3 regions of the Photobacterium toruni genome follow, and region 2 is predicted to be linked to each of the others. Evidence: predicted binding sites of a transcription regulator. Region 2 holds the regulator's gene; each other region holds the start of a gene.
The links. The regulator CRP, encoded in region 2, controls carbon source genes, mostly activating them, when cyclic AMP is high. The targets are predictions, from matches to a motif close to TGTGANNNNNNTCACA.

Region 1 (7,991 bases), 350 kb from region 2:
CCATCGCTGAACGATGTAATCCCGTTGGCTCTTTAACACTGCGTCCATTACGAATCGGAGCCATACCAACATAACAGCCATAAACAGCACGGGTTAATGCCACATAAATTAACCGCAAATCTTCGGCTAATCGCTCTTGATCCGCTTTTTCGATTGCTGCTACTTGTTTACCAATATCAAGCACTGTGATGTTATCAACCTCATCGTGATATTTAACTTCACTTTTACTATCTACTTCACGGTAGCTACATACAAACGGCATAAAGACTATGTCATATTCCAAACCTTTCGATTTATGAATAGTAACAATCTGAACTAGGTTACGTTCAGACTCTAACCGCATTACTTGATCGTCTGCATTACCGTTTGGCTCTGCAACATGCTCAGCTAACCAGCGTAATAGTGCATAATCACTGTCTAACGTTTGGCTCTCTTGTTGTAATAATTCGCCGATATGCAGTAAATCTGTTAATCGACGCTCACCGCCATCTTCAGCTAACAATCGTTCTGCAATTTTATTTTTAGCCATCACGCTGCGTAACATTGGCATCACGCCGCGCTTTTGCCACTGCTGGCGATATTGCTTAAAGCTATTAACCGCAATTTCCCACTCATTCTCATCATTATTGAGTTGATCAAGTTCAAGAGCGGTACGAGCAAACAACCCTGACGCCAACGCGGCACGTAATATACGATCATCTTCTGGGGTTAATACCGCTTGTAATAACCGTTGAATATCCGCCGCTTCCGGTGTTGAAAAAACACTATCACGGTTAGATAAATAGACACTAGCGATACCTTGTTTAGATAACGCTTCGCGCACTAATCGCCCTTCAGTACCAGTACGTACTAACACTGCGATATTTCCCGCTTCAATACTATGTTGTTGATCGTTATCTAAGAAATAAGCTTGCTGCTGCTGTGATAGAGTCAGAATATGTTGAATTTGTGCTGCCGTGGCTGCCGCCATTGTTGCCTGATAATTACCCTTGGTTATCGGTTTACCATCAAGGCTACCTTGTAACCAAAACGTCAATGCATGCTGAGATTCACCGTTTAACCACCAGCTTCGTTGAGTGGCTTTAGGGCTATGATCCACTGCTAAAAATTCAATATCTTGATCGTAAATAAACGGACTTTGTGGTTGTTGAAATACCGCATTAACTGCCGCAATCATCGCCGCCGTTGAACGCCAGTTTGTTGCTAGAGTATAGTGATCAGTGACTTGGCGACGAGCTTGAATATAAGTAAAAATATCAGCACCACGAAATGCATAAATAGCTTGTTTAGGATCACCAATCATAAACAATCCACATTCAGGATGATGGCGATAAACATCACTAAAAATACCGTATTGAAGTGGATCGGTATCTTGGAATTCATCGATCATCGCTACCGGATATTGGGCGCGTATTTTTCCAGCTAGCAATTCATCAACATCATTATCGATCGCAGCCCCTAACTGCGTTAGTAAGTCATCAAACGATAACCACCCTTTACGCGTTTTAGCATCAGCCAACAATTGGCGACAATGCTCAATCGCATGAGCTAATAATGGTTCACGCAAATTAGCCGGATTATCTAACAGTTCAGCAATAACATTAAAAACCTCATGCTCAGGCGCATCACCTTTGGCGGTTTTTTCAATTAATGTTTGCTGATGAAAGCGTATTAAATTATCAGGCAGTTCATAACCCACCGTTGGTTGAGCGGCCCATGCACTGACTTGCTCTAACCAATTGGGTAAACTTTTTTTAGTGTAACTGCGTTTATTCACCCCAGAATTAGCAATTAGGGGTTCAAGATCTGCTTGATGCTCACGCCATAACGCTTTTACTTCATCAATACGTACAATATTTTGTTGATGTAATTGTTCTAACGATTCCGTCATGGCCGCTACGGATAATCGTAATGGCGCCCCCGTTAAACTATTACCAATTTCTTTTAATAATGCAGTGGGTGATGACCAAATTTCACGAACTTCATGCGCTAACGCTGTTGGTAAACGGTAAAAATTACTCCGCCAATAATCCGCAACCACTAACTTTTTCAATTGGCTTTCATCGGTTACAAATTCATTATTAAACCGACTACCGGATTCAAATGCATTTTGCGTCAACATTCGCTGACAAAAACCATGAATAGTATAAATAGCCGCTTCATCCATTCTTCTTTCCGCATCTTTAAGGATTCGAGCTGCTAGTTTATGATCTTGGGTATCACTTAATAACGCATCAATAGTATCTTTAAATGGACCAACACTTTGTCCTCTCGAAAAAGAAACATAAGCATCTTTAATTCCTTTCCGAATACGATCTCTTAACTCAGCCGTTGCTGCTTCTGTGAAAGTCACCACAAGAATTTGATCTACCTCTAATGACTTATTATGGGAGCAATCTTTATTACCGTGCCCTAACAACAAACGAAGATATAAGCTAACAATAGTAAATGTTTTACCCGTTCCCGCAGATGCTTCGATCAAACGCGTGCCGTGTAATGGAAACGTCATTGGTTGCAGTATGTTTGTTAGTACTTCAGTCGTCATTATGTTACTCATCCCATGGTTACTATCTATAACAACAGCACTAACCTGAAGCTTATTAATGTCAACTATCAGGCTCGTTATTATGTGACCCAACACTTATAAGCAAATATTGGCGTCTAATATTCTATTGTATTCCTATAATGTGAGAACTTACTCACGGTTTGTACTGCAGCGGTTAGTTAGTATCAGCGCCAGAAACTTGGTCACCTCTGGACCTGTGGCCGCACAGCGAACACCCTACAACTAACAATGATTTGCTGGCGGCCACACTACTTCATTTCTGCTTATTCTGGTTTAATTTCTTTGCTATTCACCACCGCAGCTTGCAGCACTAACATCGCTAATTGATTAGCTTCTTGTGCTACATCATTATTCCATTGTGACCACACTCGTTTGATATAATCATCACTGCCTTCACCTGCAAATAAATAGCTATCATTAAAACATTCAGCCATTTTCGTCAGTGCTTTTTGCTCAGTATCTGTATCATCTTTCCAACTGCCATCACGACCAATATGCGCCTGTATTGCCGCCATTGCTGTTTGAGGGAAATACGCTAAGGGTTGATTTAATCCTTGGTAATACAGTTCAATTAGTTGCTGCAAATACGCCAGGGCTTGCTGAGGTTCAATACGCTGTAATTCAAGGTGCTTATCCGTGCCGATCACATGAGTAACCTGTAGATTTTCAGGCACTGACACAGCCAAACATAGATGGTCAAACCAAGCAGTTAAAAGATCTTGTGGGCGAATTTTGCCAGTACGATAACGTAATAATCCAGACTGATAACGTTTCTTTAGCCAGCCTTGTAAAACCACTTGATGGTCTGCTACCTGCACCGTGATCGTCACTTCTTGATCAGCCAATGAGGCATGAATTAATGGCTCAATCACCGCCGTTAAATTAGTCACCGCTTGACGGCTTGCTGCCAAATCAAGAGCACCAAATGCAGCGACAGGTAAATTGCCTGCTGCTCGCTGCTCTGCTGCAAACTGGTTATAAATTACATCGGGATCCGTATTGTTGAGTTTGGCGTCTAATAATAATTCTAATAACTGATCTCTAATCACATAGCTTTCTAAGCCATTGAGCACAAACGGTTCATCATCTTCTAATAAGCCCATAGATGATTCAAAATAGACTTTAAGACGACGGTTAAAAAAGTAACGTACAGGTAAACGCCAAAAACGCTGTAATTCAGCCAACTCTAAGCCTAACACGTGATCATCAGCCATCGGCTCAGCCATTAACGCATTAAGCTGAAATGGCGCACTTGCCTGCCCATCACGGTTAGCTGCAGGTAACCATTCAATAGCAAAACTGGCTTGTTTTCCAATAAACGCACTCGGACTAAACGGCACTAATGGATGATGTTGAATTAACTGCTGTTTGATATTTTCAGCAGAAATATCCACAGCTAATGATTGATCACCTACACAGCAATAACCTTGTTGGCAATACTCCACCAGCTCACTAACCAATACGGAGGGTACTTTTGGAGCATTGTCTTGAATCGAACGACCAACATAGCTGATATATAATGTTTGTTGGGCAGATAACAATGCTTCTAAAAACAGATAACGGTCATCATCACGACGAGAACGATCACCCGCTTTAGTGCGACCATTCATAAGATCGAACCCTTCAGGAGCAATATTACGTGGATAAGCGCCATCGTTCATTCCTAATAAACACACCACATTAAAAGGAATAGAGCGCATTGGCATCAAAGTACAGAAGTTAACTTGTCCAGCTAAGAATCGTTGACTAACACGCTCACCAGAGAGTTTATCTTTTAAGTATTGGGTTAATACTGCGGGTGTAATCTGCCCTTGATAACCCGCATCTTGTAGTTGCTGATGTAAACGCTGTAAGTTATCCCGAATCGATTTTAAAATTAACTCACCTTCCAGCTCTACCACAAAAAAATCGTCCAATAGCTGATGCAATAACTCAGCCCATTGATTAACCGTTTGTGATTGTGCCAAGGCATGACGATATTCAATTAAACTATCAATAAATCCGGCTAACTGTCCCGCTAATTCCGCATCTAACCCTTGTACTTGCTCATAAGCAGAGATCCCTGCAAACAAGCCGGTATCATGTGGCATTGCATAGCCCAGCAGCATTCGTTGAATACCAAATAACCATGTGTTTTGCAGTTGTTCAGGTAAATCAAACTGGCTTGCCGTATGTTGATCAAGCCCCCAGCGAATACCAACTTCTTCAATCCATTGTTTGATTTTTTCAAAACTAATACTGTCAAAACCAAACTTTTCCATCACTGCTGGTACTTCTAATAACTCTAATAATTCAGAAGCATGGCAGCGGCTTTCAGGTAAAGTCAGTAAACGTAAAAATGCCAATAGAATCGGATTTTCTTGCTCAGCAGTACGATCAGAAATAGAGAACGGAATGTAACGATTACCCGGCGCATTACCAAATACTGATTGGATCGCGGCACTGTAAGCATTGATATCAGCCACCATCACAATCACATCACGCGGCTTTAGCTTGGGATCAGTTTCAAACATCGCCAGCAATTTATCATGTAGCACTTCCACTTCACGCATCGGACTGTGACAAGCGTGAATAGTGATCGACTGATCATCCGCCGCAATAGGGAATTTGTGTTCACTAGAGTCAAGTTGCGTGTCATCTTGGCGATCTTGAAGGTTTAAAATATCTGCTTGTATAGCATGCAATAAGGTATCAGGTTCAATATCAACAAAACCCGCATCAACTTCGTTCACTTCCATTGCCGATAACAAATAAATATTATCTCGACCGAGCTTACCCATTGATGCCAATAAACTATTACCGACAACATCATTGTGCATATCATCGTCATAATTACTTTGGTCGTTATCTTTAAGTACAGACAACAAGGCATCAAGATCATCATCGGTAGTGATATTTTGTAACTGTACTCGCTGTCTTGCTGCTAGACGTGCCAGATGCTTACGGTCGCGAATATCACCCCAATAATATTTACACGGGTTAGTAAACATTAAATGGACATCAATATGTTCACCAATCGCGGCTAATGCATCTAAATAACGCGGAGGTAACGATGAAATACCAAACACAAACAACCGTTGTGGTAATCCAGCAGCCAGTAATGCCGCCTTACCTTCATTACCAGAATAATTAGTAAGCGTTTCAATAAAGTGATCGTATAGATTAGCGCGATGATACGGCGATTGTTCTAAAGCTAAGGTTTGATCGTAAAGCGCTTGCCATAAGATCGGTTGCCACGGATGCTCGTCATTAAGCTCAGCAACCGTTTCACCAGCTTCCCATTGTTGAATCCATTCAGGGCGATACACCAAATATTGGTCAAAGATATCAGCAATCTTTTCAGAAAGCTGATAACACTTAAGGCTATCACTGTCATTGTCTAAATAGCGCTTTAACGGTTCAAATTCAGGTTGATCAAATTGCTGAGGTAATACCTGCATTAATTTCCATGTCATCGCTTCTTTGTTAAATGCACTCCGCTCGGGTACATCCGCCAAAATTTGAGTAAACATTTTCCAAATAAAGGTCGCAGGTAATGGAAATTCTATATTTGCAGCCACGCCAAACGAGGTCGCCAATTCCATTTTTAACCATTGTGACATGCCTGGACTTTGTACCAGAATTTGCTCTTTTTCAAATGGATTAGCTAATGGCTGTAAGCGAATCAATTCCACTAATAAGGATTTAAGTAGATCGAGCTGATTTGAATGATAGACAGTGAACACGCAGAGATTCCACAGCAGAAAAATAGATAATCAAATTGTCTACCATCACTGTGATACTGTAAATAAATACAGCTTAAAAATATTCATTCAGCATCGCAATATCACTATATAACTGCCACAAAAAAGCCCAGCCAATTGGCTGGGCAACACACTGAACATTCTCTGATACGATAATACACTCGTGAAATTACCGCATCATTGCTATCAAATGTTTTGTGGGCAGGATTGACTGCGATGGAATAACCGTCCCATTGGACGATAAAAAGCTAAATATCGAATCGCTACATAACCAATAATGATACTTGCGACATATAACTCAAGCGTTGCTAAACCATGAACTTGAGCAACATAATGTGCATCAAAACCATAACTCTTCATCCAAGCGGCTGTTTTAAATAATGCCGTTGCACCAATAGCCATAGGGAAAGTAAATGCTGCATAGCCTGGACTAAAATCTAAACGTAATAAACGGAAAAATGCTAAATAGATAATAGCTGTCATTAATACGGCAATTCCTCCCAGCAAAGCAACGATCACAGGTGAAGGTGTTGCAGTAATAGTTAAATAACCAGCCAATGATAGACTTGCTGGCGCCGCCATGATCGCAATAGTTGGTTTAGCAGCATCAGGCACTTCATCACGGAACATAAATCGATAAATCATCATCGGTAACATTACCGCATAAGCAAGCATACCGAACATTTGCAATACATAAGCTAACGGATGCAACGTAGCAAGGCCTGGAAATGAAACATCCGCAACAATAATACCAATTGGCGGTACAAACCAACTTGGCACCATATGATGTAAATGGAAATCACGAGCGCGATGGAATAAGAATAATGCTAAGAAAATAACATGTAATCCCACTGCAAATAACCAAATATACACACCAACAGTGATCGAGCCATAAACACCAACAGCTTTTGAAACCACCATTAATGCCATAGCAAATGTTGGTACAACACTACCTACAACGTGATGAGATAAATCACCCCATAATAACTTTGGATGCACTATAAATTTAGCTATTAAAATGAGTAGCATCAATGACGCAATTACTGCGCCCGTTATTTGTCCGTAACCATGAAGCTGAGCACCATTCTCCCAGCACCATAAAATACTACCAATACCTAATGCTAACCCTGCCATTGGTGTCGGAGCACCGGCTAATTTTCTTTTTGTTGCTGCAATCATATTTTTTCTCCGCTGAAATGATAGCAATAGCGAATTATTGTTTTGTTGGCAGCAGTATACCCTCTTATCAATGTTTATAATAATTGAATATATTTAAAACGGTGTTAATATTATCTTAACAAAAAGATAAGGTAAAATCCTGCTTCTATTCTTTAATGAGGTAATGATGAATATCGCACTAAAACAGCTCAAAGTTTTTGTTACCGTAGCACAAGAAAAAACAATTACCGCCGCCGCTAGCAAATTGTTTTTATCCAAACCTGCTATTAGCATGGCGTTATCAGAATTAGAAAAACAACTTGATCATAAATTATTTGATCGCAACAATAATCGTTTAATTATCAATGAACAAGGGAAGCGATTATTACCACTAGCTGATGAACTATTAGCTCGTTCTAATGCTATTGAAAATTTATTTGATCAAACAGGTCCATTAACGGGGCAATTAAAAGTAGGCTCTAGTGATACCGTTGGAAATCAAGTGACTCCCTTTCTATTACGTG
Region 2 (7,991 bases):
ACACTTTTATCACTTAATACCGACATTTTAGCAAACCTGTAGTAACATTTATTACTGTCTATTTTTTGTTATTTATCACGTAATAATTACAACAACAGGTGAGTTATGTCGGTAAAACACCCCATCATTGCTGTCACTGGTTCATCTGGCGCAGGAACGACAACGACATCAGAGGCTTTTCGCAAGATGTTTAACATGATGGACATCAACGCAGCATGGTTAGAAGGTGATAGTTTTCATCGCTTCACTCGTCCAGAAATGGATTGTGAAATTCGTAAGGCCAAAGAGCAAGGTCGTCATATCAGCTATTTCGGCGCAGAAGCCAATGATTTTGAGCAATTATCCCACTTTTTCAAACAATACGCTCAAGATGGTAGTGGTAAATTTCGCCGTTATTTACATACTTTTGATGAAGCTGTGCCTTATAATCAAATGCCCGGTACTTTTACACCGTGGCAACAGTTAGCTGAAAATACTGATGTGTTATTTTATGAAGGCTTACATGGCGGTGTGGTTGATGGTGAGATCAATGTAGCGCAACACGTTGATTTACTAATAGGGATGGTACCTATTGTTAACCTCGAGTGGATTCAAAAGATCATTCGAGACACTCGTGATCGCGGCCATTCAAGAGAAGCGGTAATGGAATCGATAGTACGTTCAATGGATGACTATCTTAATTACATCACACCACAATTTTCTCGCACCCACATTAACTTTCAACGCGTCCCAACCGTTGATACTTCCAATCCCGTCAGCGCGAAGGGTATTCCCAGTCTAGATGAAAGCTTTGTGGTGATCCGCTTTCGTGGTTTAAAGAATGTCGACTTTCCCTATTTACTCGCCATGATTCAAGGTTCATTTATGTCACGCCACAATACCCTCGTTGTGCCTGGCGGAAAAATGAGTTTTGCGATGGAACTCATTATGCGACCGTTACTTGAACAATTAATTGCAAACGGCAAAATAGCTTAAGTGGTACGTCAAATATAAGACCTAAAGATTAACAATCAGACGTAACCGTTAGTGACATTAATGAACGGTTACTGATCTCAGCAACCGCCATTCTTATATGAACATTACGCCACAACAATCTCATAGCTATGGCTCATATCAACCCCCTGACCGAGCATTAAACACACTGAGCAGTATTTTTCGAGAGAATCAGCCACCACCTTACTCACTAATTCATCACTTAGGTCATGGCCCGTAACAACAAAGTGTAAATTTGCATGTGTAAAAATTCGTGGGGCTTGCTCACGACGTTCAGCAGTAACACTCACCTCACAAGCAGTGATCTGTTGATGTAAATCTTGTAATCCACTAACGACATCTACGGAGCTACACCCTCCAGCGGCCATTAATACTAATTCCATTGGGCTCGGGGCTTTTTCGCCACCATTACCATCTAAAACAACGCTATGACCCGATGCTGATTGACCCACAAAAGTCATATTTTCTAACCACTTTACACGTGACTGCATTTTTATATCCTTTAGCTATATTCTTCAAAAATTTATCTTATTTTTGTTGATAATTCCATCAGTGCAATCGTGTTTATTGTGCTTAATGCTAATTACGTTGCATATTTATATTTGTAAAATTAGAGAATAAAACCACTTTAAAACGATACTGCAGGCAACTAACTCACAACGATGTGATCATGTGCACACTTATCTCTCATAAATGAGCCTATCTGCTCGATCAATATCAAGAAAAAGCGTGAGAAAAAGGATACACTCTAAGCCAGTTCAAGTTAACTCACAGCTTAGCCGCTGAGTGAATAACCCTGCCAACACTTCGTTTTGTTTAGTTATCTCTACAGAACATATTGTTGGGCAACATATGCAGAGGAAGTTAGTAATATGGTTCCAGGTAAACCGCAAACAGATCCAACTTTAGAGTGGTTTCTTTCCCATTGTCACATTCACAAATATCCATCAAAGAGCACGTTAATTCACGCAGGTGAAAAAGCTGAGACTTTGTACTATATCGTGAAGGGTTCTGTTGCTGTATTAATCAAGGATGAAGAAGGTAAGGAGATGATCCTTTCTTACCTAAACCAGGGTGACTTTATTGGTGAACTCGGCTTGTTCGAAGAAGACCAAGAACGTACAGCTTGGGTTCGTGCAAAAAGCCCTTGTGAAGTTGCAGAAATTTCATTTAAGAAATTCCGTCAGTTAATTCAAGTGAATCCAGATATTCTAATGCGTTTATCTGCTCAAATGGCATGCCGCTTACAAGTGACAAGTCAAAAGGTAGGTGATCTTGCATTCCTTGATGTAACAGGCCGTATTGCACAAACGTTATTGAATCTGGCAAAACAACCCGATGCAATGACACATCCTGATGGCATGCAAATTAAGATCACTCGTCAAGAAATTGGCCAGATCGTAGGTTGTTCTCGCGAAACTGTGGGTCGAATCTTAAAAATGCTGGAAGAGCAAAATCTTATTTCTGCTCATGGCAAAACGATTGTAGTTTACGGTACACGCTAATTTTTAGCGGTACGTTAATTACCAATGAAACCGCAGCTTATATCTGCGGTTTTTTTTATGCTAAATTTCCCCTTTAATATCCTCATAATATAATCATTAATAGCGGTAGTCTCACTGTTAAATTTTAATTTGTAATAACATCCATTCATGCTACATTTCACTTACAAATGGACTTTTAAATCAATGATGATCAATATGGATATTGAACGCTTTTCTGCTAATAGTTACACCACCGTACCTGGCGTACTGACCGGCCAACCAACAACCATTGAAATGACCGGATTTAGTGATAGCCGTTGTTACCTTGAACAACAAACCGGATTACGTCGTTGCCCTGCAGATGAATCAGGTGTTTGGGGTTCACCGCTCGATAATTAATTTAAATTCTAAACAGCACTCATATAATGCAGTGCTGTTTTCTATTCTTCGAGACTTGATCCTATGAAGTTAAGGTTCATCTTTTAACTGTCCGTACTTTCAAATATCTTATTTGCTGAAGCTGTAACAAAGCCTAAATATAACTCACCATTAGGTTGCGGATAACGTTTAGCAAATTCATAAAAACCACCCGGAATCTTATGAATACCATCTCGAAAACTGACACCAACGACATCTGCCATCGTAGCTGATTGCTCTAACATTACTTCTGCATTACCTTTTATCTCGCCGCCTGATTGATTAATCACAAACTGGTTATGACGTAATAAATGATTAACCTCTTCAAGATTAGAGAACTGTTCTAATTGATTAATACTCACCGTGAAATGATTGGCCCCAAAACCATGGGCTGCCACCCATGCCGCATATTCACTTTCAGCAGCTAAAAATTGATAAGTTGCAAAGTCAATTTGCCATGGACGCCCACCATAAACAAAATCAGGCTGGCAAAAATAATCATCATCCACCTGATCTAGCAATCCTCGTATCGCACGCTGTAATTCAGCCGAACACCCTGCTAATTGTAATTCACTAATAAACACTTTTGGCAGTAAAGGATTAGCATGAATAAATGACTCGGCATACAGCTTCTTAGCACTGAAATGATATTTTGCTTGCGGTTGATAGCCCAAAGCAATAAATGGTGCGGCAAGCACTGCTAACCCACACTTAGGCAACCCAAAACTACGCAACGCAATATGGTCATTGAGCAACGCGGTATCTTCAGTTAACAACTGCTGTATTTGAACTGCAGAAGGGCATAAACGTCGACTATAATCATGCCATAAGCCATCAAAAATTTGTGTAATAGATTCCATAATCAACCTGCTTATTAAAAGCATTATCAGTCATTAAACCTTAGCTCAAGCTCACTCCTGGCGCTAATTGAGCCGGCAACTGTAATTGCTCCCCCTCAATCGATGCCATCGGATAAGCACAATAGTCTGCAGCATAATAAGCACTTGGACGAAGATTACCTGATGCACCAGGACCACCAAAAGGGGCATCGCCACTCGCGCCTGTTAATGGTCGGTTGCGATTTACAATTCCAGCACGAATATGCTCAACAAAATAGTGCCATTGTGGTGTATCAGTTGATATTAACCCTGCAGCCAAGCCATAACGGGTTTGATTTGCACTGACCACCGCTTGAGTAAAATCAGCATAACGACTGACCTGCAATAATGGTCCAAAATATTCTTCATCTGCAAGTTCACTGATCGCACTCACATTAATAATCGCAGGCGTAACAATGGCACCTTGCCCACGGGTCGCCGTTAATAAAGCCACACCACCAGCCAGCAATAATTGTTGTTGATGTTCAATCATTTTATCCGCTGCCACAGAAGAAATTAAAGGTCCCATAAAGGGGGCTGGCGTTGCAGAAGGATCACCAACCAGTAATTGTGAGGTAACAGCAACTAAGCGAGCTAACAGAGCGTCCCCTGCTTGTCCATTTGCAATATATAATCGGCGGGCACATGTACATCGTTGTCCCGCACTTAAGAAAGCCGATTGAATAATGGTATATACCGCGGCCTCAATATCACCATAATTTTCACCAATAACTAATGGGTTATTGCCTCCCATTTCTAATGCCAACATTTTTTGAGGCTGCCCTGCAAACTGCTGATGTAATAGATGTCCGGTTTGTGCACTACCAGTAAACAATACTCCATCAACACCTGCAGCCATCGCTAACGCCGCACCCGTTTCTTTTCCTCCTTGAACAAGATTTATAACGCCATCAGCAATACCCGCTTGTTGCCACAGCTCACACATTAATTGTGCTGTGTTAGGCGTTAATTCAGAAGGTTTGAAAACCACGGTATTACCGGCTAGTAAGGCTGGAATAATATGTCCATTAGGTAAATGGGCAGGAAAATTATACGGTCCAAACACCGCCATAACCCCTAGCGGACGATGACGAACAACCATAGTCGTTGCACCTTGCTGGCGCTGGCGAGTCCCCGTACGCTCATGATATGCGGTAATTGATAAGGCAACTTTACCCATCATTGCTGCGACTTCAGTGGTGCTTTCCCATAAGGGTTTTCCGGTTTCTGCGGTAATAATTTGAGCAAGCTGAGATTGGTGTTGATGCACTAATTGAGCAAACCGTTCTATCACTACGAGACGTTCACTAAAGGTTGTATTACGCCACATTAAAAACGCATCCTCTGCAGCAGCAACCACAGCATTAACTTGCCAATTCGTCGCGGCATTACCTTGCCAAACCACAGTACCATCATAAGGATTAAGTGATTGAAACTGCTCACCATCGCCAACTAGCCATTGATTATTAATCCATAAGCTCATTTGATTCTCCTGTTATGATTGCGCCACTAACCGCACTTCATCACCAACATCAACATTCAGTGCAGCAGCAACATCGGTGGTCATTAACACTTGCCCTTGAGCATTTACCGCTAACGGTGCAGCAACTGCGCGAAATCCTGCTAACTGGCAATTAGAGACTAAATAACATTGCTTGTTGGTATGTTCACCAATCTCAACACGATACCGCTGCGAATGACGTACAGTTTCAATATTACGAACATCACACTCCACGCTTGGACCTGCATCAAAAATATCAACATAACCGCGACAACAAAATCCTTCTTGTTCTAATAGCTGTAATGCTGGGCGAGTATTTGTATGCACTTGTCCAATCACGGCCTGTGCTTCTTTACTGAGTAAGTTGACATAAATCGGTAATTTCGGCATTAAATCAGCAATAAAACCTTTATGACCAATCCCCGTTAAATAATCTGCATAAGTAAAATCAATTGAAAAAAAGTGCTCTTTAAGCCATTGCCAAAAAGGAGAATTCCCCTGCTCATCAGAGACACCTCGCATCTCAGCAAAAGCAACGTCTGCAAATCGCTGCCGATGATCCGCCATCAATAAAAAACGCGACTTCGACAGTAACCGTCCATTGACACCTTGGCGCCACTCAGGCAATAGAAATAAACTACATAGCTCAGTATCACCGGTATATTGATTGCCCAACGTCAATACTTTCACTATGTTATGTACCCCTAACTGCCGTGAAGCATGAGTTACGGTACTTAAATGGTAATTATAAAAAGGCACATCAAGCCCAACAGTGGCTTCAATAGCTGTAGTACCGACAACTTGGCCGCTGTCACTATCAACAGCCACCAGCAAATAACTTTCTTGCCCAGCCGAGGTTACATGAGTATTAAAACTCACTTGAGAATGTTGAATTCGAGTACGAAGTAAATCTTCATTGATAGGAAGTGAGGTAAAACCATGACCTGATGCTTCAGCACACTGCATCAGTGCTGGATAATCAGCATTAGTGATAGGACGAATAATGAGCATGACATTTCCTCCTGATATAGGCAATGGCGACCACCATTGCCTTGGCATAAATCAGCGGTTACTTTTGAGCATCAATAGCAACCGATAATCATTAAAGCTCTGCGTGATATAAGGTTGCTATTGCGGCCTCTAGACGTTGCATTCCTTCGTCAATATCAACTTTATCAATCACTAATGAAGGAGCAAAACGCACCACATCAACACCAGCGACTAACACCATTACTCCTTGTTTACCTGCTGCAACCAAAATATCTCGAGCCCGCCCCTGCCATTTAGGAACAAGTACCGCGCCAAGTAATAATCCTTTACCTCGAATATCACTAAAAATAGGATAGCGATGGTTAATTTGCGTTAATCCCTCTCTAAACCATTGTTCACGCTGTTTAACACCCGCTAATACTGCTGGCTGACTAATGGTATCAATCACCGCCTCAGCAACAGCACACGCAAGGGGATTACCGCCATAAGTTGAACCATGCGTACCAACTTTAAGGTGAGCAGCAAGCGCTGTGGTTGTAAGCATGGCAGCAACAGGGAAACCGCCACCTAATGATTTTGCAGTGGTTAGAATATCAGGTATAACCCCAAGGCCTTGGTAAGCAAACAAGTCTCCTGTACGTCCATTACCCGTTTGAACTTCATCAAAAATCAATAATGCTTGATGCTTATCGCACAGTTCACGCACTCCTTGCACAAACTCAATCGTTGGACTAATTACCCCACCCTCACCTTGTAAAGGTTCCATCATCACGGCACAGGTTTTATCTGATATTAATTCAGCGATCGCCGCTAAATCATTATAAGGAAGATGGGTAACAGCTTGCGGTTTAGGACCGAAACCATCGGAATAACTGCTTTGGCCACCGACAGTAACGGTAAAAAAGGTTCGCCCATGAAAACCATGATGAAAGGCAATAATTTGGTCTTTATCAGCGCTGAAATTATCAACCGCATAACGACGCGCTAATTTTAATGCCGCTTCATTTGCTTCTGCACCCGAGTTGGCGAAGAAGACTTTATCAGCAAAGGTGAGTTGGGTTAGTTTCTCAGCCAAACGCAATGCAGGCTCATTAGTCATCACATTACTTAAATGCCATAGCTTTTGCGCTTGTGCTGTTAATGCTGTCACCATTATTGGATGGCAATGGCCTAAACAACTAACGGCAATTCCACCAGCAAAATCAATATATTCACGTTGCTGTTGATCCCACAACCGTGAGCCTTGCCCTCGAACAGGAATAATCTCCATTGGCGCATAGCAAGGTACCATAACTTCATCAAACAATGATCGTTGTCGTTTTTCTTCAGTTGCCATCACACTATCCTTCTGTGTTTGATGCCTTATTATTAGTATTTACATTTTATTAACCTTTGCCAACAATAACAGCTATTTTTATTAAAACTAAGGTGTTAACTAATAAATACACCTGTAATAGTTATGCATTATTAACGAAAGATTATTGACGACTATCTATTATCTGTACGCTTTTCGGTATGGATAAAGGCCACTAAGTGCATAAGGTTGCACTATAGCGAAAAAATCGAATCTAATAGTGAAGACGTGATGTGATAAAAACGGAAGAAACGTACTTATTCACACAGTAATTAAGTACGCTAGCAAAGCAATAACAGCGGTATTAACGGCGAAGAAAATTAGCCAGCAATTGATGACCTTGTTCAGTCAAAATGCTTTCTGGATGAAATTGT
Region 3 (7,991 bases), 1.2 Mb from region 2:
GCTCGTCATAACCTTGATAAAGCGGAATGATGCCAATGTGGTCTCGGCCAATCAAGTAAGCGTCTTCTTTCTCATCGTAAAGAATAAAGGCAAAGATACCGTTAAGGTAATCCAATAGCTCAGGACCTTTCTCTTTATAAAGCGCTAAAATAATTTCGCAGTCAGATTCAGTTTGGAAAGGGTAGTCAGGTGCAAATTCTGCACGTAATTCCTTGTGGTTGTAGATCTCTCCATTTACGGCAAGCACATGGCTTTTATCAGTGTTATATAACGGTTGTTCACCACTATTAAGGTCAACGATGGCTAAACGCTCATGGACAAGAATTGCGTTGTCTGAAGCATAAATACCTGACCAATCAGGACCGCGGTGGCGCATTTTTTTTGATAGTTCAAGAGCTGTTGTACGAAGTACTGAAGCGTCGCTCTTAATGTCAAGAATACCGAATATTGAACACATAATAATATTACTCCAAACGTTTTATTTATTATCCATAATTGATGAAAATGTATCATGTAACTAATAAGTTATCATTATGGTAATTAATGTTTATACTTTTTATGTTTTTATCTTGGCTTTTAAAATTACGCATTCGTTAATCAATTACAATACTTTATTGGTAAAATATTTAAATAAACCACTATCGGTGAATATCATTCATTTAAAGTGGATTTTTCCGAATATTTTCTATTTATGAGGAGTTTTTTAATTGAAAAAATAAACAGTAACAGCGCTACTGTTTATTTTTCACTGCGAAATATCTAACTTTTGAAGTGTAACTTAATGTTGTTTCAGAGGGGTTATCTGTGGTTGAAGGTGGTCACAAACATCACGAGCAAAACCGCTGCCTGCTTCATTATAAATATTGAATGCAGCATCAATACCTTGTTGATGTAATTGAGTTTCTTCATCACTATACTTGGCTATAGCTGCAATTTTTCCTTGAAAATGCCGATTTTTAAGTTGATCTAATGCATAGATATTGGCTGAACCATTTGGCATAGCTAATAAAATAAGTTCAATATGGTGATTGTTAATTACTCGCTCCCAAAAGTCGGGATCAGTAGCATCACCATGAATGACATTACGCTGTTGATGGCGGTGAAGTTCTACAGACTCTCGGCGATTTTCTACACCAATAATTTGTTTTCCATATCGACTTTCTAATTCGTCATAAGCGCCTGAACCGATACGGCCCATACCAAGAATAAGAATAGTGGCATTACCAAAATCAATTAATTTATCGTTACAATTCAATCGCTCAGGATCAAATTCTTTTAAGCGTTTAGCTGCTTCTGTATACAGTTTGTGGCTTATGCTATTAAGGGGAGCGGCTAATAAAAACGATAATGATACTGCGATTGCCATCGCGACTAAAAATGTGCCCGGTAATAGCCCCATTTTATAAGCCACCCCACCGACAATGAGTCCAAATTCACTATAATTGAATAAGGTTAGGGTTGCTAACATTGAGGTGCGAACTCGGTAGCGGCATAAGTGGAATACGGCGTAATAAAGGATACCTTTGATAGGCAGTAGTAGCATTAATACCAGTGCCATCAACATGCCGTTTAAGGTTGGAGATTCTGCAAGACCAATATTTAAAAAGAAACAGACGAGCAGTAACTCTTTAAAATTAAACAGGGATTTTGCCATTTCTGAAGCTTTAGGGTGCCCTGCCATTAACATGCCTAATATTAATGCGCCTAAATCAGGCTTCATGCCGACAATGTCAAATAAGCCAGCTCCTGCAACAAGTGCTAGCATAACAGCATAAAGAACTAATATTTCTCCGTGGCCTGCTTTGTCGAGAATTCTATATAATAATGGGCGTAATAAGGGCAGAGCAAATAAACCAATAGCAGTAATATCCGGTACCTTCCCACTAGAAATAGTAAGAAATAACACGGCGAAAATATCCTGCATAACCAGAATACCAATCGCGACCGTGCCATATTTGGTATTTAATTCCCCTTTTTCTTGAAGTAATTTTACGGCAAAAACGGTACTAGAAAATGATAATGCAAATCCAATGAGTACTAATTGACTGAGTGCCATTTCGGCAAACATGGTTAGCCCTAATTGCTTTAGTATGAGTAGAAAAAGGGTGAAAATAGTGGTTGATAATAGGTTGTGTATGGTAGCACCACCCCATATTTCCTTGTTAAGTAAGGTTTTTATGTCAAGTTTTAGCCCGATGGTAAATAATAATAACGTTACGCCAAGATCGGCTAAGGTCGTTAAGGCTGGGGTCGATTGAAAGCCAAAACTATTGAGCATAAAGCCAGCGACTAAAAAGCCAACTAGCGGGGGTAATTTACAACGAAGGGCAATGAAACCGGCCAGAAAAGCCGCGCTAATATACAGTAGCTCCATATCTTAGACTACATCCTTGTAAGATAGAGTGGGGGAATATAATTGATAACAATAATAGCATTAGGGGGATTAATCATTTGAGATTAATCCCCCTTTTTTATGATGGTGGTATTATTAGTGTTAAAGACTAATTTAAATCAGACGGGTGATTAATCTTCAAGTAATCGTTGTAATAATACGCCATTAAGCATAGCTCGTTTGATCATCGAAAATGCGCCAATCGTGGGTTGGTTATAGAGTTCTGATGCGACAATCGGTAAGTCACTATTAAATGCGGATAAGGATTGGTTTTCAACACAACGACGTATTGCGGGTAACACAATTGCCTGCGCTTGAGTAATATTACCCGCGAGAATGATTTTTTGTGGATTGAATAAATTGATTGTCATCGCTAATGCTTTGCCGAGGTGATGACCTACTTTGAGTAAAATTTGAGTAGCCAGTTCATCGCCATTATTGGCTGCATCACAAATTGCAGGCATGGTTAGTTCATCAAGAGCTTGTAAGCTGCTTGGATAACCTTGATTAAGTAGTTGTTGCACATGCTCAATGACGGCAGGATCTGATGCGATAGTTTCTAAGCAACCAAAATTACCACACTGACATTTATCACCTAATGGGTCGATTTGAATATGACCAATTTCACCAACATTTCGGTTTTGTCCGAGAAAGACTTGGCCATTAACAATAATACCTGCACCAGTACCGTTATGCATGCTGACTAAAATAGAATCGTTACAATCACGGCTAGCGCCAAAGAAGTGTTCAGCTAACGCTAAGCCCCTGATATCATTACCAACAAAAGTAATAATGTTAAAGGTTTCTTGAATGATATTGGCAAGTTCAAAGTTATGAACGTTGATATTTGGCATGTAAGTTACAGTGCCATTTTCTGGATTAATAAGTCCTGGCAAAATAATACCAAATGCGACCAGCTCTTTCATTACGTTCTGGTTATTATCAATAAACTCTTGAATACACTTGATAAGACCTTCTGCGAGAACATCTTGGTCAGAATATAAAAAGGGGTAGGCCGCACCAGTAATATGCTTACCACTGAGGTCATAAAGGGTTATTTCAATATTATTACGACCAATACGTATTGCGATTGAGTGGAAATCAACCGACTCAGTGGTCAGTGATATCGCTCTTCTTCCTCCCGTTGAAGCCTGCTGAGCAACTTCTTTTATTAAGCCGCGTTCTAGCAGTTGGCGCGTGATTTTAGTGACACTTGCAGGAGCGAGGTGACTAATATCAGCAACCTGAATGCGAGAGATAGGGCCTTGCAAGTCGATAAGTCGGTATACAGCAGCACTATTTAGCTGCTTGACCAGATCAACGTTACCAATTTGTCCGCCTGTCATAGTTTAATTCTGCTCGTAATTAGTGTTAATAATTATCGCCTTAAAATGATAATAATTTTTTGTTTTCATTATCTTTTTTATCAAAGCGCTACCTAATGTGTACGACACTGGTCTAATTGAATTTGATGAATATTGGTGTCGAATTATTTTATGTATTGCGGTTATCAATACACTATTTATCACCGTAATATACTTTCTTATAAATAAAAATAAAGTAATCGTTGTTGGTGCTTGCTGGGGCTGTGGTGTTGGTCACGTAAAATACGTAATAAGAGCTATTAAGAAGGAAAGTATCGCTAAGTATCAAATTATAAACTATGACTGTATTGTCAATAGTGATGATTATGCTTTATATGTCATCTTTTAAAGATGAAAATTAAACGCCGTCAATAAGGCGGCGTTTATTCAATGTCTTGAAACGGTTACCAATAAAGCTGGCTTTTCGTAAAAAGACAGAGGTTATTATTTAGATGTGAGTGATGTTTTCTGCTTCTAACTCTTGGAAATACTTAACAGTTTTTACTTTAAGCTCTTGAGTTGATGGTTCATCACAAATGATCATTGATTTAGGGTGAAGCTGCAATGCAGATACTGTCCATAGGTGGTTAACACAACCTTCAACAGCAGCTTGTAATGCTTGTGCCTTGTTGTGACCTGTGATCAGAATCATAACTTCTTCAGAATCTAACAGTGTACCCACACCAATAGTTAATGAGTACTTAGGTACTTGGTTAATATCACCATCAAAGAAACGAGAATTCGCAATGCGTGTTTCGTGCGTTAATGTCTTGATACGTGTACGAGAAGCCAATGATGATGCTGGTTCGTTGAATGCAATATGACCATCATTACCCACGCCACCCATGAATAAGTTAATGCGACCGTAGGTTTTAATTTTGTCTTCGTAACGTTGACACTCAGCTTCGTGATCGGTGGTATTACCATCAAGCAAGTTGATATTTTGTTCTTGCATATCAACATGGTTAAAGAAGTTGTTGTACATGAAGTTACGGTATGACTCAGGGTGATCAGACGCCATACCAACATATTCATCCATGTTGAAAGTCACGACGTTCTTAAAGCTTACTTCGCCAGCTTGGTATAGTTCAATCAAACGCTGGTATGTCGCAAGTGGTGTACCACCTGTAGGTAGACCTAGCACAAATGGACGCTCAGCTGTTGGTTGAAACTTATTAATGCGGTCAGCAATGTAGCGAGCAGACCATAAACCAACATCTTTAGCGTTATTAAGCGGGATTAGTCTCACGTTGACACCTCGTTGAAGATAGTTAAAACAGGAAAAATCTTAGCGGCATATCGCCTTTGTTTCGAATGATAAAATAAGTTTTATGATCGAGCTAGCAAAATCACTCAGTTCTATCTTCGGTCGGTGATTGAGATCACAAATGATGATGTTTTAATTTGCGGAGCGAAATAAAATTCATAAACTGCAAAGGACAAAAAAGAGATGGTACAAAAAACTATCACTATTACATCTAAGAAAACCATAGGGGGAACTAAGGGTGAATATTCTTGGATATTTTCAAAAAGTAGGTAAAGCACTAATGGTGCCAGTTGCAGTACTTCCTGCAGCAGCAATTTTAATGGGTATTGGTTACTGGATTGATCCAACGGGTTGGGGTGCAAACTCTGCGTTGGCGGCATTCTTAATCAAGGCTGGCTCAGCAATTATCGACAACATGTCAGTGTTGTTCGCTATTGGTGTTGCTTACGGTATGTCTAAAGATAAAGATGGTGCGGCTGCACTTTCTGGTTTCGTAGGCTTTCTCGTTGTAACAACATTACTTGCACCTGGCGCAGTAGCACAAATTCAAGGTATTGATGCAAACGCAGTTCCTGCAGCATTTGCAAAAATCAATAACCAATTTGTTGGTATCCTAGTTGGTATCGTATCAGCAGAAATTTACAACCGTTTCTCTCACGTAGAATTGCATAAAGCATTAGCATTCTTCAGTGGTAAGCGTTTGATCCCAATTTTAACTTCTGTTGCTGGTATCGTTATCGCAGGCGTACTGATGTATGTTTGGCCATCAATTTACAACGGTCTAGTACACTTTGGTGAAAGTATCCAAGGTTTAGGCGCTGCCGGCGCTGGTATCTATGCATTCTTTAACCGTTTATTGATTCCTGTTGGTCTTCACCATGCACTGAACTCAGTATTCTGGTTTGATGTTGCAGGTATTAACGATATTCCTAACTTCTTGAGCGGTAAAGGTACTCCAGGTGTTACTGGTATGTACCAGGCTGGTTTCTTCCCAATCATGATGTTTGGTCTACCAGGTGCAGCACTTGCTATGTACCAAACGGCTAAAGCGAAGAACAAAGAGCGTGTAGCTTCACTATTTATCGCTGCTGGTTTTGCATCATTCTTTACAGGTGTTACAGAGCCGCTAGAATTTGCATTCATGTTCCTTGCTCCGCCTCTATATGTTATCCACGCAGCACTGACGGGTATCTCTGTATACATCGCAGCATCAATGCACTGGATTGCAGGTTTCGGTTTCTCAGCAGGTTTAGTTGACTTATTCTTGTCAACCCGTAACCCACTCGCTGTTCAATGGTACATGTTGTTGCTTCAAGGTGTTGTATTCTTCGGTCTATACTACTTTATCTTCCGTACCGTTATTCTTAAGTTCAACCTTAAGACGCCTGGTCGTGAAGATGACGAAGAAGAAACTTCATCTGTTCGTGGCTCAGCTGAAACTGGTGAGCTAGCGAAGCAATACTTAAAAGCACTTGGTGGTCACGGTAACCTAGAAAATATTGATGCTTGTATTACTCGTCTACGTCTTACTCTAAAAGACAGTAGCCTTGCTAATGAAAAGACATTAAAAGCGTTAGGTGCGATGGGTGTAGTTAAATTAGGTTCAAATAACTTACAAGTTATCCTTGGCCCTCTAGCTGAAATCGTTGCTGGCGAGATGAAAAAAATCCCAGCTTCAGAAGACCTATCAGCAGTAAAGCTTCCATAATTACCTAAATTCTTAAGTAATTAAGTAACACACGAAATACCGCAACACTTTTTAATTAGACCGGTCCTGATATTTTAATTGTAAGATATCAAGGCCGGCATTTTGAGTACCCAACTTTTGGGCTCTATATAGATTTTCCCTTCATTTAAAGGGATATCGGGAGAAAGGAATATTTCATGACTATTAAACTTACAGCGTTAGCATCTTTCATTGCACTTGCAGTAACTGGTTGTGCAACACAAGGAAATGATGATGAAAAGGTTGTTAAAAATTTAGCTAACAACCTTGATGTTACTTATGAAATTGTTACTCAACATGGTGCAGAAGAGGGCCTACAGTGTAAGACGCTAGGCGCAGAATGGGCATCTTGTGATCTAATTAATTTGACGCTAGAAAATAATGGTCCAGCGGTTACTGGTACTGATTGGAAAATTTATTTCAGCAGCATTCGCCAAATTCTTGAAGTTCAAAATGAACAATTTAAAGTTACACACGTAACGGGTGATCTTCATACGCTAGAGCCAACAGATAAGTTTGATGGTTTTGCAGAAGGTGAAAAGGTTGTTATTCCTTACATCGGTGAATATTGGACGCTTTTCGAAAACGATTATATGCCTCGTGCATACGTGACTTCTGGTGATGCCGCAGCGCAAACAATCAAAAGTACTGACTCAGTAAACCCTGCTGATTATCTTGTTCCTTTAAAAGGTGATCAATTCAAGCGTGTTAAAGCTGATAATAATATACTGGCGACCGCTGAAACACGTTTTGAAAAGAACCAAGATATTAACGTGTTAGCGACAGAAGAAGTGGCAGCAACAATTGTTCCTACGCCATTAAGTACGAAGTTAACAGGTAATACTGTTTCACTAGCAAACGGTATTAAAATCAGCAATTTTACGCTACCTGCCGATATGATGGCAGCAGTGAATGAGCGTCTTGATGTATTAGGTGTTAATACTCAAGGTCAATACCCTGTCAAGGTGAGTCTACTACCTGGTTCATTTGCTAAAGATCAACAAATTGCTGGCGCTTACAAGTTAGATGTAACCCCAACAGGTGCAACGGTTATTGGTTTTGATGACCAAGGTGCATTCTATGGTATGCAGTCACTTATCTCGCTAATGAGCACTGGTGCTAAAAACAGCATTCCTACGTTAGAAGTAACTGATGCACCGCGTTTTGATTACCGTGGTGTGATGGTTGATGTGGGTCGTAACTTCCACTCAAAAGAAGTTATTTTACGTACGCTAGACCAAA

Region 1: a site for CRP is predicted at 2,689-2,704, ahead of recB (exodeoxyribonuclease V subunit beta). Genes of this name have one in related genera too.
Region 3: a site for CRP is predicted at 5,128-5,143, ahead of nagE (N-acetylglucosamine-specific PTS transporter subunit IIBC). Genes of this name have one in related genera too.

The regions. Positions count from the first base shown of each region.
Region 1 covers NZ_AP024854.1:573,306-581,296, reverse strand. The annotation lists gene recB (exodeoxyribonuclease V subunit beta) at 1-2,545, opposite strand, end outside; gene recC (exodeoxyribonuclease V subunit gamma) at 2,830-6,291, opposite strand; gene OC457_RS02920 (TDT family transporter) at 6,496-7,488, opposite strand; gene OC457_RS02915 (LysR substrate-binding domain-containing protein) at 7,655-7,991, shown strand, end outside.
Region 2 covers NZ_AP024854.1:225,364-233,354, reverse strand. The annotation lists gene OC457_RS01105 (phosphoribulokinase) at 106-975, shown strand; gene OC457_RS01100 (OsmC family protein) at 1,080-1,484, opposite strand; gene crp (cAMP-activated global transcriptional regulator CRP) at 1,866-2,498, shown strand; gene OC457_RS01090 (hypothetical protein) at 2,682-2,876, shown strand; gene OC457_RS01085 (DUF1338 domain-containing protein) at 2,960-3,754, opposite strand; gene astD (succinylglutamate-semialdehyde dehydrogenase) at 3,795-5,255, opposite strand; gene astA (arginine N-succinyltransferase) at 5,268-6,284, opposite strand; gene OC457_RS01070 (aspartate aminotransferase family protein) at 6,376-7,599, opposite strand; gene OC457_RS01065 (aminodeoxychorismate/anthranilate synthase component II) at 7,922-7,991, opposite strand, start outside.
Region 3 covers NZ_AP024854.1:2,064,143-2,072,133, reverse strand. The annotation lists gene asnB (asparagine synthase B) at 1-457, opposite strand, end outside; gene OC457_RS09790 (cation:proton antiporter family protein) at 779-2,374, opposite strand; gene nagC (DNA-binding transcriptional regulator NagC) at 2,524-3,738, opposite strand; gene nagB (glucosamine-6-phosphate deaminase) at 4,205-5,005, opposite strand; gene nagE (N-acetylglucosamine-specific PTS transporter subunit IIBC) at 5,262-6,731, shown strand; gene OC457_RS09770 (beta-N-acetylhexosaminidase) at 6,908-7,991, shown strand, end outside.